2 regions of the Bradyrhizobium sp. MOS001 genome follow, and region 1 is predicted to be linked to the other one. Evidence: riboswitches for the same ligand, from Rfam matches in the RefSeq annotation. Region 1 holds a riboswitch; the other holds the start of a gene.
The links. Region 1 has a riboswitch for glycine ahead of gcvT (glycine cleavage system aminomethyltransferase GcvT). Riboswitches for the same ligand answer to the same signal wherever they lie in the genome.
Positions count from the first base shown of each region.

Region 1 (7,638 bases):
CTATGACTGCAAGGCAGCCGCCGACGGCAAGCTTGCCTGGGCCTTCCGCGAGCCGGTGGCGACGCTGCTCGCCGAGGGCAAGACCGTCGGCCGCCACTATGCCGGCCCGAACTGGGAACTCGCCGACGGCAGCGCCGTGGCCGGCAAGGCCATCGGCAACGCGCCGGGCGCAACCGCCGCCGATATCCCCTGGCTCAAGCTGGAGGTCGCCTCCCGCCGCGGCAGCGGCATCCTGACGCCAGTCACCACGGTCCAGCGCATCAACACCCACGGCGGCAAGCTCGAGGGTTCTTGCGACAAGGCCGGCGAGTTCAAAAGCGCACCCTACTCGGCCGACTACATTTTCCTGAAGAAGGGCTGACCGCTCAGCGGTCGGTGTCGTCGCGCTCCGCCTGCGCCAATTCTGCCGCCGCAAGATCGCCGGTCTCCTCGAGCCGTGCCTTCGCGGTCTGGTGGACGTGGGCGGCGAGCGTCGGCATGCGCTCGATCAGCGCGTGAAAATCCTGGGCGTCGAGCACGAGCAGCCGCGTCTTGCGTGTCGCGGTCACCGTGCCGCTGCGTTTGGTCTTGTGCAGCAGCGCGATCTCGCCGAAGAACGTGCCGTCGGCGAGCCGCACCTGCTGGCTCGGCAGCGTGATCTCGACCTCGCCGGCAGTGATGAAATACATCGACGAGGCGGTATCGCCACGGCGCACCAATATTTCGCCCTGCTCGATGGTGCGGGCCCGGAGCAACCGCATGATGTCGGCGATCTCCGCGGCCGAAAGATGCGAGAACAGCGGCACCCGCGCCAGCATGCCCCAGGTCACCACGAAATCGCGCCGCCTTACCTCCTCGGCGAAGGCGGTTGAGATGATCGCGACCGGCAGCGCGATCATGGCAAAGCCTGAGATGATCGCGAACACCGAGATGAATTTGCCGAGCGGCGTCACCGGCACGACGTCGCCATAGCCGACGGTGCCGAGCGTCACGATTGCCCACCACATCGCGTCCGGAATGGTGCCGAGCTTGCTGGGCTGCACATCACGCTCGATGGCGTAGAGCAGCGAGGCGAAGGTCAGTACCACGCCGATCAGGATGACGATGCAGCCGATCAGCGCACGCCGCTCGGCATGGATGGCCGCGAGCAGCGAGCGCATCGCCGGCGAATAACGGATCAGCTTGAAGAACGGCAGCACGCCGAGCCCAGCCAGCGTCGCGTGCCGGCCGGTGGCCAGCACGATCGCGGCCGGCAGGAACGCCATGAGGTCGATGATACCGAGCGCGGAGAAGGCATAAGAGAGCCGGTCGGACAGCGCGGAGCCGTTGCGCTGGGTGTGCCCCGCCACGGTCCACAGCCGCGCCAGATATTCGAGCGCGAACACGATGACGGCGAGGACGGCGACCGCGCTGAACAGCGTGTCGAACCGCGCGTCGAGCTCCGGCACCGAGGCGAGGATCATCGCGACCACGTCGAGCACGATGACGCTGATGATCACCTGGATGAAGCGCGACCCGATCGAGTAGGCGAGCGGATCGTGCTCCAGCAATTCGTACAGGCGATCCCTTAGGTTGGGATCGGCCGAGCCACGTCCTCGCGGAACGAGGCGCATGGCCGTTTACGCGCCTGCCATCGCTTTTTCGATCGCCGCGAGCGCCTCGGGCGCCTTGGCGCCATCGGGACCGCCAGCCTGCGCCATGTCGGGCCGGCCGCCGCCGCCCTTGCCGCCGAGCGCCTCGGAGGCGACGCGCACCAGGTTCACGGCATTGAAGCGCGCGGTGAGATCGGCGGTGACGCCGACCACGATCCCGGCCTTGCCGTCCTCGGTGACGCCGACGATGGCGACCACGCCGGAGCCGATCTGCTTCTTGCCGTCGTCCGCAAGGCTCTTGAGATCCTTCATCTCGATGCCCTCGACCGCGCGCGCCATCAGCTTGACGTCGCCGACCTCGCGCACGCCTGCGGCTGCGCCGTTCCCGACGGATGTACCGCCGCCCATCGCGAGCTTCTTGCGGGCGTCGGAGAGCTCGCGCTCGAGCTTCTTGCGCTCCTCCATCAGGGCTGTGATGCGCGCCGGGACGTCGTCGATCGAGGTGCGCAGCTCGTTGGCCGCGGTCTTCGCCAGCGCCATGGTCTCGTTGGCGTGCCTGCGCGCGTAGTTGCCGGTCAGCGCCTCGATGCGGCGCACGCCGGAGGCGACCGCGCTCTCGCCGGTCAGCGTGATCAGGCCGATGTCGCCGGTGCGCTTCACATGGGTGCCGCCGCAGAGCTCGACGGACCAGCCGAGCGCGTTGGTGCCGCGCTCCCGCGCGGTCCGGCCCATCGAGACGACGCGGACCTCGTCGCCATACTTTTCGCCGAACAGCGCGCGCGCGCCGGCCTCGCGCGCTTCATCGACTCCCATCACGCGTGTCGTGACTTCGTCGTTCTCCAGCACCACGTCGTTGGCGATGTCCTCGACGCGGGCAAGCTCTTCCGCCGTGATCGGCTTCGGATGCACGAAGTCGAAACGCAAACGATCCGGCGCGACCATCGAGCCGCGCTGGGCGATGTGGTCGCCGAGCACCTGGCGCAGCGCCTCGTGGATGAGATGCGTTGCCGAATGGTGCGCGCGGATCGAGGAACGCCTGCCGTGATCGACCTCGAGCTGCAGCGCGGTGCCGAGCTTCAGCTCGCCGCTCTCCACGGTGCCGACGTGAACGAAGAGATCGCCGAGCTTCTTCTGCGTGTCGGTGACGCGGAACTTGATGCCGCCCTCGCCGCTGAGCACGCCGGTGTCGCCGACCTGACCGCCTGATTCCGCGTAGAACGGCGTCTGGTTGAGCACGATCGCGCCGGTCTCGCCGGCCTTGAGGCTCGCGGTTTCCTGGCCGTCCTTCACCAGCGCGGAGACCACGCCTTCGGCACTCTCGGTCTCATAGCCGAGGAATTCGGTGGCCCCGAGCTTCTCGCGCAGCGGGAACCAGATCGCTTCGGAAGCCGCCTCGCCCGAACCCTTCCAGGACTCGCGCGCCTTGGCCTTCTGGCGCTCCATCGCGTCGGTGAAGGAGGCCTGGTCGACGCCGATGCCGCGCGATTTCAGTGCGTCCTGGGTCAGGTCGAGCGGGAAACCGTAGGTGTCGTACAGCGTGAAGGCGACGTCGCCGTCAAACATGTCGCCCTTCTTCAGGGACGCGCTCTTCTCGTCGAGGATGGCAAGGCCGCGCACCAGCGTCTTGCGGAAGCGGGTCTCTTCCAGCCGCAGCGTTTCCTCGATCAGATTCTCCGCGCGCATCAGGTCGGGATAGGCCTGGCCCATCTCGCGGACCAGCGCCCAGACCAGGCGATGCATCAGCGGCTCTTTGGCACCCAGCAGCTGCGCATGGCGCATCGCGCGGCGCATGATCCGGCGCAGCACATAGCCGCGGCCCTCGTTGGAGGGCAGCACGCCATCCGCGACCAGGAAGGCCGAGGAACGCAAATGGTCGGCAATGACGCGGAACGAGGCCACGGTCTGCTCATTCGGCCCGGCGCCGAGCGCCGACGACGTCGCATCGATCAGATGGCGGAACAGATCGGTCTCGAACACGCTGTCGACGCCCTGCATGATGCTGGCCATGCGCTCCAGCCCCATGCCGGTGTCGATCGAGGGACGCGGCAGATCCACGCGCTCCTCCTTCGTCACCTGCTCGTATTGCATGAACACGAGATTCCAGAATTCGAGGAAGCGATCGCCATCCTCTTCCGGCGAGCCCGGAGGTCCGCCCCAGATGTGGTCGCCGCGGTCGATGAAGATCTCCGAGCACGGGCCGCACGGCCCGGTGTCGCCCATCGCCCAGAAATTGTCCGAGGTCGGGATGCGGATGATGCGGTCGTCGGAGAAGCCCGCGATCTTCTTCCACAGCCCGGCCGCCTCGTCGTCGGTGTGGTAGACGGTGACGAGCAGCTTGTCCTTCTTGAGCCCGAACTCCCGCGTGATCAGGGTCCAGGCCAGCTCGATCGCGCGCTCCTTGAAATAGTCGCCGAACGAGAAATTGCCGAGCATCTCGAAGAAGGTGAGATGGCGCGCGGTGTAGCCGACATTGTCGAGGTCGTTGTGCTTGCCGCCGGCGCGCACGCATTTCTGCGACGTGGTGGCGCGCTGATAGGGCCGCTTCTCGACGCCGGTGAAGACGTTCTTGAACTGCACCATGCCGGCATTGGTGAACATCAGCGTGGGATCGTTGCGCGGCACCAATGGCGAGGACGACACGATCTCGTGGCCGTTCTCGGCAAAGAAGTTCAGAAAGGTCGACCTGATCTCGTTGACGCCGCTCATGTTCATCCAATCGGGTGTGCTTGGACCCGCGATACGCCATCCAAACCGGGCATTTGGGCTGATATCTGCGGGTCAAAGCGCTTTTAGACAAGGCCAGCTGCGCTGTCCAGAAACTGTGCAAGGAGATCAGTGAGTTGCCGCAGGCGCGCAATCCCGTTTGCAATCCCGTTGAAAGCCGCCAGGTGCGCGTTGACAGGCTTGGCCGGCCTGTGGTCTGTACCCATCTGTATCGTACGGCCACGTCGGGAGAGACCGGCTTTGGTGCCGGCGCCGAAGGAGCAACCGCCCCGGAAACTCTCAGGCAAAAGGACCGCGTGGCTTTGACGACATCTGGAAAGAGGCGCCGACGGGCAAATACCTTTTCATAAGGGTTGGCCCGGACTGCGTCCGCCGACGGGATAATACTCTCAGGCACAGCGACAGATGGGGCTTCGACTGGTGTCCATCGGGGAATCGTCCCCGGGGAACCGCCGAGGGCCCCGTAATGCTTGCGCGCCACGACCAAGATTCCCTCAAACGTACGCCCCTTCACGGGCTTCATGTCTCCCTCGGCGGCAAGATGGTGCCGTTCGCGGGCTATGACATGCCCGTTCAGTACCCCGCGGGCGTCCTGAAAGAGCACCTCCATACCCGTTCCTCCGCCGGCCTGTTCGACGTCTCCCATATGGGCCAGCTCGCGCTCCGGCCGAAGTCGGGCAAGGTCGAGGACGCCGCCCGCGCGCTGGAACGGCTGGTGCCGCAGGATATCGTGGCGATCGCCCCGGGACGGCAGCGCTATGCCCAGTTCACCAATCCGGACGGCGGCATTCTCGACGATCTGATGGTCGCCAATTTCGGCGATCACCTGTTCCTGGTCGTCAACGCCGCCTGCAAGGAAGCGGACGAGGCGCATCTGCGCGCGCATCTCTCGGACGACTGCATCATCGATTCGCTTCAAGACCGCGCCCTGATCGCGCTGCAGGGCCCGAAGGCGGAAGCGGTGCTGGCGAAATTGTGTGCAGAGGCGCCCGCCATGAAGTTCATGGATGCCGGCCCGCACAAGGTCGCCGGCCTCGACTGCTTCGTCTCGCGCTCCGGCTACACCGGCGAGGACGGGTTCGAGATTTCGGTCCCCGCGGCCGATGCCGAGCGCCTCGCCAAAACGCTGCTGGACAATCCCGATGTGATGCCGATCGGCTTAGGGGCCCGCGACAGCCTGCGGCTGGAAGCCGGGCTCTGCCTCTACGGCCACGACATCGACACCGCCACCACGCCGGTCGAGGCCGCGCTGGAATGGTCGGTGCAGAAGAGTCGCCGCAGCGGCGGCGCGCGCACCGGCGGCTTTCCCGGCACTGATGCGATCCTCGCTCATTTCGATAACGGCGCAAGCCGCCGCCGCGTCGGCCTGCGTACGGAAGGCCGCGCGCCGGTGCGCGAGGGCGCGCTGCTGTTTGCGGATGACGCCGGCGGCGAGCCGATCGGAAAGGTCACCTCGGGCGGCTTCGGCCCGAGCCTGAATGCGCCGGTCGCGATGGGCTACGTGCCCACGGCATCGAGCGCGCTCGATACAAAACTGTTCGCCGAGGTGCGCGGCCAGCGGCTGCCGCTCACGGTCGCCGCCATGCCTTTCGTGAAAAACACCTACAAACGCTGAGGACAAGACAATGACCACGACGCTGTACACCTCCGACCACGAATGGCTGGCCATCGACGGCGACGTCGCCACCGTCGGCATCACCGACTACGCGCAGTCCCAGCTCGGCGACGTCGTGTTCGTCGAGCTGCCCAAAGCCGGCCGTGCGCTGAAGAAGGCCGAAGCCGCCGCCGTCGTGGAGTCGGTGAAGGCCGCCTCCGACGTCTACGCGCCTGTTACGGGCGAAGTGCTCGAGACCAACGACGCGCTCGCCGCCGAGCCGGCGCTGGTGAACTCGGACGCGCAAGGCAAGGCGTGGTTCTTCAAGATCAGAATTGCCGACAAGAGCGAGCTCGGCGGCCTCATGGATGAGGCCGCCTACAAGGCACATACGGCGTGAGATGAAGCGAACTCTGACCTCATATTCGGTGTCATCACCCGCCTTGTGCGCACTGCGCACTGGGGCGGGTGATCCAGTACGCCGCGGCTTCTCGGCTCAAGCCGTGACGCCTGCGTTTACTGGATGCCCCGCCTTCGCGGGGCATGACGGCGACAGCGAAATCTAAAGCGAGGACCCATGATGACCGCGCACCGCAAATCCAATGGCGACACCGCCGCCACCTTCGTTCGCCGCCACATCGGCCCGTCGGCGCGCGACGTCACCGCAATGCTGGAGGCCGTCGGCGCCAAGAGCGTGGACGCCCTGATGGCGGAGACGCTGCCGGCCTCGATCCGGCAGACCGCCCCGCTCGACCTCGGCAAGCCCTTGAGCGAGACCGAGGCGATCGCGCACATGGCCGAGCTCGCGCGAGAGAACCAGGTCTTCACCTCGCTGATCGGCCAGGGCTATTCCGGCACGGTTTTGCCCGCGGTGATCCAGCGCAACATTTTGGAGAACCCGGCCTGGTACACGGCCTACACGCCCTACCAGCCCGAGATCAGCCAGGGCCGGCTGGAGGCGCTGCTCAACTTCCAGACCATGATCTGCGACCTCACCGGGCTCGACGTCGCCAACGCCTCGCTGCTCGACGAGGCGACCGCCGCGGCCGAAGCCATGGCGCTCGCCGAGCGCCACTCGCGGGTCGAAGCAAAAGCCTTCTTCGTCGACAAGGACGTGCATCCGCAGACGCTGGCGGTGATGCGCACCCGCGCCGAGCCGCTGGGCTGGACCCTGATCGTCGGTGATCCCCTCGCCGATCTCGACAAGGCCGACGTGGTCGGCGCGCTGCTGCAATATCCGGGCTCCTCGGGCGCCGTGCGCGACCTCAGGCCCGCGATCGCGACGTTGAAGGCCAAGGGCGCGCTCGCGATCGTTGCCGCCGATCTCTTGGCACTGACGCTGCTCGCCTCGCCCGGCGAGTTGGGCGCCGACATCGCGATCGGCTCGGCGCAGCGCTTCGGTGTGCCGATGGGTTATGGCGGGCCGCACGCGGCCTATATGGCGGTGCGCGATGCACTGAAGCGCTCGCTGCCCGGCCGCATCGTCGGCCTCTCCGTGGACTCGCGCGGGATGCCGGCCTATCGCCTCGCGCTGCAGACCCGCGAGCAGCACATCCGCCGCGAGAAGGCGACCTCCAACATCTGCACCGCGCAGGTGCTGCTCGCCGTGATCGCCTCGATGTACGCGGTCTATCACGGCCCCGAGGGTCTCTCGCAGATCGCGCGCAACGTGCATCGCCGCGCCGCCGTGCTCGCAGCGGGCTTGCGCAAGCTCGGCTTTGCGCCGCAGTCGGATAGCTTCTTCGACAC
Region 1 is NZ_SPVJ01000019.1:8,933-16,570, reverse strand. Features, by position in the region: gene CT676_RS22755 (DUF3455 domain-containing protein) at 1-361, shown strand, start outside; gene CT676_RS22750 (cyclic nucleotide-gated ion channel) at 366-1,592, opposite strand; gene alaS (alanine--tRNA ligase) at 1,599-4,277, opposite strand; glycine riboswitch at 4,511-4,599, shown strand; gene gcvT (glycine cleavage system aminomethyltransferase GcvT) at 4,762-5,910, shown strand; gene gcvH (glycine cleavage system protein GcvH) at 5,921-6,289, shown strand; gene gcvP (aminomethyl-transferring glycine dehydrogenase) at 6,470-7,638, shown strand, end outside.

Region 2 (7,638 bases), on a different contig from region 1:
CAGAGCTCTTGCGTGTCATCATCCGAGCCTTCTTCGAGACCGTCCCGGCTCGAAACACCGCTTGAGCCGGGCGCCGCCGCCAGTTCTTCACGAACGACTACTGAAATTCGAACGGCCGCGCGTAATACGGATGGTCCGGACTGTAGAACGCGGTCGCAAAGGCCAGCGAATCGTCGCCGCTGACGGCGCTGAGCGGTTCCCCGGTCAGCTCGTGCCACTCGCGAGTAATCTCGTTAGCTACCTGCGCGTAGAAATTCCGGCCCTCTTCGTAGCCGTGATTGTTGCGATAGACGGCGTGAATCGGGGCGGCGACGAAGACAGCGGCGAGCCCAACGATTGCGGTGATGACCGTGACATTGACGGTGTAGAATCTTTCGATCGGGTAGCGCGTGCCGCAAACGATCAGCACGACGAACAGGAACAGCCCTTGCAACGCCCATAGCGACGGCAGATCGGTGCCCATCGCCAGCGACGTCAGGACCGGCAGTACGATCGTGCCGATCGCAACGTAAAAAAGAAGCCGCAGGCCGGAACTCATCGCGGCGAGGTCGGCCGCAAATTGCTTCAGCCGTGTGCCTGCGATGATCACCCAGAAGACGGCCGATACGCTGATGGCCGCCACGAGTCCGAGCAGGAAGTTCTGCACCTCGCCGAGCGAGCTCACGAAGTTGCCGTTGGCGTGCGCCATCGCGTAGGTGAAGGCCGACGCGCCCGTCGTCGCGAGCCAGTAGATGTGCGGCGACAACACCGCGAGCCCGACCACGACCGATATCCACGGCGAAGCGGACGTGAAATAGGCGCGGCGCGCGGGATGAGCCAGCGCGGCAAATGCAAAGCTCGCCACGAGGAAGACCGAATAATATTTGCCGACCATCGCCAGCGCCGTGGTGCATCCTACCGCGACCGCCCAGGCCGCGCTGCGGGTCTCGAACGCGCGCAGAAAACACCAGGTCGCGAGCGGCCAGAGCGCAAGAAGCACCGCGTTGGCGCTGAAGCGCTGGGCGTGGAATTGATAGGCCGGCGTCAGCATCAGGAGCAGCAGCACCAGGATGCGCTTGTGCCCGGTCACGAACTGCCGTGCGATCCGGTCGACGAAAAACAGGGCGAGCCCGGCATTGGCCATCGCCATCAATTGCAGCGACCAGTCGCTGAGCGGGAAGACGGAGGTCCACACCGCCGTAACCCAGCCCATCAGCGGCGGATGCTTGTGGTAGCCCCACGCGAAACGGCGCCCGAGCGTCCAGGCCTCGAGGGTATCAGGCCGCTGCCGGCATAGGCGACGGCCAGATAGACCGTCCAGAGCGCGACAAAGCACACAATGAGAAGCGGAACGGCCCAACCCGTCTCGACGCCGTCGAGCCAGCGCAGGAAAGGCCGCCGCCATCGCGCCGGCGCGCGATCGGACCGCTCGGCCATCGCCCGAAATGAAAAATCAATCGACACGGGACTCAAATGCAGGAAGGAAGTGATGTGCGAACTGCGCACATCTATTTCAAGTCAGAAACAAATAGCAATGATTGGACACTGGAAGAGTTAAAAGCTGACGCGAGGCTGACAAACGAAAACGGCGCCGCTGATGACAGCGACGCCGCGTAACGCTCGGGGAAGGCGCGCGGGCGCGCCCTCGCCTTACTCGGTCTTGTCGATGTTCCAGAACACCGGCGTCGCCGGGCCGTCGAGCACGCCGGTGAGCGACTTCCGCCACGCGCTCGGCGCCAGATACTGGCCGAGCGGCACGTAAATCACCTGGTCATAGGCTTCCTTCTGGATCTCGGTCGCGATCTTCTTCTGATCGTCGAGCGAGGCGGCGCGGACGAAGTCGTCCTTGAGCTTCTCGATCTTGGCGTTTTCCGCCCAGCCGAACCAGCCCTTCTTGCCCTGCCCGCCGATCGACAGATTGGCGATCGGGTTGGACACGTCGGCGCTGACCCAGTTGGTGAAGAACATGTTCCAGCCGCCCTCCTTCGGAGGCTTCTGGCTGGCGCGCCTGCTGACCACCGTCTGCCAGTCGGTCGCCTGCGCGTCGACCTTGAAGCCGGCCTCGCGGAGCAACTGCACCGCGACCGTCGGCTGCGCCTTCAGCGTCACGACGTCGCCGGGCACCATGACCACGACGGGCGTGCCGTCATAGCCGGACTCGGCGAGCGCCTTCTTGGCTTCCGCCATGCCGTTGCCCTTGACCAGCGATTCCGAGCCGACGTCGGTCGCGAACGGCGTATCGCAGATGAAGAACGCACCGCAGATCTTGTAGTATTTGGGATTGCCGACGAGCGCGTCGAGCACGTCCTTCTGGTTCATCGCCAGAAGTGCGGCACGGCGGATCTTCGGATTGTCGAAGGGCGGATAGAGGAAGTTCATGCGCCCAAGGGTCTGGTAGCCGAACTTGTTCAGCGTCTCGGTCTTGAGGTCGGCATTGCCTTCAAGGACGGGCAGCAGATCCCACGGCGGCACTTCCATGAAGTCGATGTCGCCCGATTGCAGCGCGTTCACTGCGGTCTGCGCATCCGGCATGGTGATCCATTCGACGCGATCAACCTTGACCACCTTGCCTCCGGCAGTCCAGCTCGACGCCTCCTTGCGCGGCACGTAGTCGGTGTTCTTGACGTACACCGCCTTCACGCCGGGCTGGAATTCACCCTGCACGAACTTGAACGGACCGGAGCCGATCTGCTCGGGGATCTGCTTGTCCGGCGGCGTTTCGGCGAGACGCTTCGGCATCATGAAGGCGACGCGCGAGGACGGCTTGCCGATGGATTCGAGCACGAGGCCGTAGGGCTCCTTCAGCTTCAGCGTGATCGTCTTGGGGTCGGTCGCCTCGATGCTCGCAGTAAACTGCATCATCTGCTGGCCCATGCCGTCGACCGCGGCCCAGCGCTTCAGCGAAGCGGCGCAGTCTTCCGCCGTCACCGGCGTACCGTCGTGCCACTTCAGGCCGTCGCGCAGCGTGAAGGTGTAGGTGAGCTTGTCGTCGGAGATCTTCCAGTCCGCCATCTGCGGCTGGATCTTGAAATTCGAGTCCGTCGCGATCAGCGTGTCGTAGACCATGTAGCCATGGTCACGCGTGATGTAGGCGGTGGTGAAAATCGGATCGATGATGCGCAGATCCGAATGCATCACCGCGGTGATGGTCTTGCTGGCGGCGGCAAGTACCGGCGAGGCCATCGCCGTCGAAAGCGCAACGACCGATAGCGCAAGTGTGGAGGCGAACGCGCGACGCCCCCGGCGCATCAAGCTCAACATAAAAGTTTCTCCTGACGTGAAACTGTTCAAAGGCAGGTTATTGGTTGAGCATTCGGTTCGTTCTTTAGGCGAACTAACCTCATGCGATGCCTTTGTCTTTCGAGACTTGCAGACAGTGTTGAGCGCGTCAATCCGGTTTCGCTGCAGCCCCAAGCGGCGCGCCCACGGGCTCCACAAAGATCGGTTTGGCTCTACAACGCTTTCCGCCAGTCCCGTCCGCGCCAATGCAATGCGCGTTCCATCTTTCGAAGCTTGAGAGACATTAAGATGAATCCAGCCAATCTTCCCTTCGATTCCGAGGCGATGCTTGAGGGCCTGCGCACCTGGGTGGAATGCGAGAGCCCGACCTGGGACGCGGGCGCCGTCAACCGCATGCTCGATATCGCAGCGCGGGATATGGCGATCATGGGTGCGACGATCGAACGCATCAGCGGCCGACAGGGCTTTGGCGGCGTGATGCGCGCGCGCTTCCCGCATCCGAAACAGGGCGAGCCGGGCATCCTGATCGCCGGCCACATGGATACCGTCCACCCGGTCGGCACCATCGAGAAGCTGAAATGGCGGCGCGAGGGCAACAAGTGCTACGGCCCCGGCATCTACGACATGAAGGGCGGCAACTATCTCTCGCTGGAAGCGATCCGCCAGCTGGCACGTGCTTCCTTCACCACGCCGCTGCCGATCACCGTGCTGTTTACGCCCGACGAGGAAGTCGGCACGCCCTCGACGCGGGACATCATCGAAGCGGAAGCCGCGCGCAACAAATATGTGCTGGTGCCCGAACCGGGCCGCGCCGACAACGGTGTCACCACCGGACGTTACGCCATCGCGCGTTTCAATCTGGAAGCGACGGGCCGACCGAGCCATGCCGGCGCAACATTGTCGGCCGGACGCTCGGCGATCCGCGAGATGGCGCGGCAGATCCTCGCCATCGACGCGATGACGACGGAGGACTGCACCTTCTCGGTCGGCGTCGTGCACGGCGGACAATGGGTCAATTGCGTTGCCACGACCGCCACCGGCGAGGCGCTGTCCATGGCCAAGCGCCAGGCCGATCTCGACCGCGGCGTCGAGCGGATGCTGGCGCTGTCGGGCACGTCCAATGATGTCACGTTCAAGGTGACGCGCGGCGTCACGCGCCCCGTATGGGAGCCCGATGCCGGCACCATGGCGCTTTATGAAAAGGCGCGCGGCATCGCCAAGTCGCTCGGCACCGATCTGCCGCATGCGAGCTCTGGCGGCGGCTCCGACGGCAACTTTACCGGTGCGATGGGCATCCCGACGCTCGACGGCCTCGGCGTGCGCGGCGGCAACGGCCACACGCTCGAGGAGTTCATCGAGGTCGAGAGCCTGGTTGAACGCGGGCGCCTGATGGCCGGCTTGCTGGCGACGCTCGACTGACGACGCAGCCTTCGCACTGCACAATGCGTTGGCAGTCGCGGTTTAAATTTAGCCTTGTCTAAAAATGAGGCGCATCGTACTGCTCGATTGTCCACGCGACGATGCGGGAGAGATCGCAACGAGAGTTCAGGCTTTCGTTGCGGCGCCGACGGAGCAACCGCCCCGGAAACTCTCAGGCAAAAGGACCGTATCGTCAGGACGATCTGGAGAGAGGCGGCACGGCCAATGTGGTCGTGACGTCCACCGAAGGGGATAGTCCGGAGCTGACCTCGCCGAGGTCCGCAACGGATCAAGCTCTCAGGTAACCGTGACAGATGGGGCGCCGCCAACGGCCTTTGGCCGGCGGTTAGCCGACTCTAACTCACGGGAGCCCCGAACCTGCTATGACCCATATCGCCATCATCGGCGCCGGCATCACCGGCGTAACGACCGCCTATGCCCTGCTCGAACGCGGATACAAGGTGACGGTGCTCGACAAGCACCGCTACGCCGCGATGGAGACGTCCTTCGCCAATGGCGGACAGCTCTCCGCCAGCAATGCCGAAGTCTGGAACAGCACCGCCACGATCCTGAAAGGCCTGCGCTGGATGTTCCGGCGCGATGCGCCGCTGCTGATGAACCCGCGGCCGAACTGGCACAAATATTCGTGGATGAGCGAGTTCGTCGCCAATATCGGCAACTACCGCGCCAACACGGTCCAGACCACCCGGCTCGCGATCGAAGCCCGCAAGCATCTGTTCGAGATCGCGGAGCGCGAAGGCATCGACTTCGATCTCGAACGCCGCGGCATCCTGCACATCTATCACGACAAGAAGGGTTTTGAATCCGGCCTGCAGGTCAATGCGCTATTGAAGGAAGGCGGGCTCGATCGCCGCCCGGTGACGCCGGAGGAGATCCGCGCCATCGAGCCGACGCTGCGCAAGGACTATTTTGGCGGCTTCTACACGCCGTCGGATGCGACCGGCGATATCCACAAGTTCACGCGCGGACTTGCGGAAGCCTGCAAGCGGCGCGGCGCGACCTTTATCCACGAAGCCAACATCGATTCCATTGCCCAGGCAGGTGGCGGCTTTGTCATCGGCTGGGCTGATCTTTCGGCCAGTGACACTGTCGCATCCGCGCGCGGCATGCTGAAGGCTGATGGCGTCGTGGTCTGCGCCGGTGTGGCCAGCCGCCACTTCGCCGCCCTCCTCGACGAGCGCGTCAACGTCTATCCGGTGAAGGGCTATTCGATCACCGTTCAGCTCGACACTGCCGCAAGCCGCAATGCGACGCCGACCGTGAGCCTGCTCGACGAAGCCGCCAAGATCGTCACCAGCCGGCTCGGCGCCGATCGTTTCCGCGTCGCAGGCACCGCCGAATTCAACGACTTCAACCGCGACATCCGCGCCGACCGCGTGCAGCCGCTGGTCGACTGGGTGCGCAGCAACTTCCCCGGCGTCGAAACGTCCAAGGTCGTGCCCTGGGCCGGGCTGCGGCCGATGATGCCGAACATGATGCCCGTGGTGCGCGCAGGACGCATGCCGGGCGTGTTCTTCAACACCGGCCACGGCCATCTCGGCTGGACCTTGTCGGCGGCGACCGCGCAGATGATTGCCGGGACCATCGACGGCTGGCGCGGGCTCAACGCACCGCCGACCGCACCCTCACTCAGGGTTGAGCGCGAGTTCCGCCATGCATCCTGAGTGGCCGATATCGGAGGCTCGGCGGCCTCTTGCGACCGCCCTGCCCTTGGCACACAATTTGCCCCGAAAGGTCGGCTTCTCCGGCCGGCTTTCCAGCCCGAGTGACAGGCGTGCATGATAGACAGAACCGATTCCACGGGGGCCTCTCGGCCCCACAAGTTCCGCAGCCGGAGATAGGTGCATGCTAGGTTATCTCATTCGCCGCGTTCTGGCCGCGGTGCCCGTGATGGGCGTCGTCGCGCTGTTCGTCTTCCTGCTGCTGCGGCTGACGCCGGGTGATCCCGCCGCCATTCTCGCCGGCGATAACGCGACGCCGGAACGGCTGGAACGCATCCGCGACTCGCTCGGCCTCAACGAGCCGCTGATCGTGCAATTCATCACCTGGGTGAACAAGCTGCTGCACGGCGATCTCGGGACGTCGCTGATCTCCAACCTGCCAGTCATGAAGATGATCAGCCAGCGCGTCGAGCCGTCGATCTCGATCGCGCTCTCGACGATCATTCTCGCTGTGATCGTCGCCGTGCCCCTGGGCGTCATCGCGGCGTGGAAGCACGGCACCTGGATCGACCGTTTCGTGATGGGCCTCTCCGTGCTCGGCTTCTCCGTGCCGGTGTTCGTGGTCGGCTATCTCCTGATCGAGGTCTTCGCGATCGACCTGCGCTGGGTGCCGGTGCAGGGCTTCCGCAGCATCTTCAACGGCTTTGGACCGTTCTTCGAGCGCATCATCCTGCCGACCTGCGCGCTCTCCTTCATCTACATTGCGCTGATCGCGCGCATGACGCGTGCGGCGATGCTCGACGTGCTCGGAGAGGACTACGTCCGCACCGCCCGCGCCAAGGGCATCAACGAGGTCGCCGTGATGATGCGCCATGCGCTGCGCAATGCCGCGGTGCCCGTCATCACCGTGATCGGCACCGGCTTTGCGCTGCTGATCTCCGGCGTCGTCGTCACCGAGAGCGTGTTCAACATCCCCGGCATCGGCCGCCTCACGGTGGACGCGGTGTTGGCGCGCGACTACCCAGTCATCCAGGCGATGATCCTGCTGACGTCGCTGATCTATGTCGTCGTCAATCTCCTGATCGACGTCGCCTACACGCTGCTCGATCCCCGGATCCGGTACTAGGGCTAAGGATAACAACAAAAATGTCCGTCGATAGCCTTCCCCAGTCGTCCATTCCGATCACGTCGCCGCTGCGGCCGCGTTTCGGATTCCTCACCTCGACGCCGATCATCGCGGCGGCCACAATCTTGCTCGCGCTGATCGTGCTGGTCTCGATCCTGGCGCCGCTGATCGCGCCGCACGATCCGGTCCAGC
Region 2 is NZ_SPVJ01000063.1:26,517-34,154, reverse strand. Features, by position in the region: partial or broken gene CT676_RS39480 (glycosyltransferase family 39 protein) at 104-1,416, opposite strand; gene CT676_RS39475 (ABC transporter substrate-binding protein) at 1,630-3,240, opposite strand; gene CT676_RS39470 (M20/M25/M40 family metallo-hydrolase) at 3,508-4,638, shown strand; glycine riboswitch at 4,733-4,836, shown strand; glycine riboswitch at 4,840-4,954, shown strand; gene CT676_RS39465 (D-amino acid dehydrogenase) at 5,022-6,323, shown strand; gene CT676_RS39460 (ABC transporter permease) at 6,505-7,446, shown strand; gene CT676_RS39455 (ABC transporter permease) at 7,467-7,638, shown strand, end outside.
Region 2: it holds a riboswitch for glycine, as region 1 does, so the genes downstream of both, CT676_RS39465 (D-amino acid dehydrogenase) here and gcvT (glycine cleavage system aminomethyltransferase GcvT) in region 1, are expected to answer to the same signal.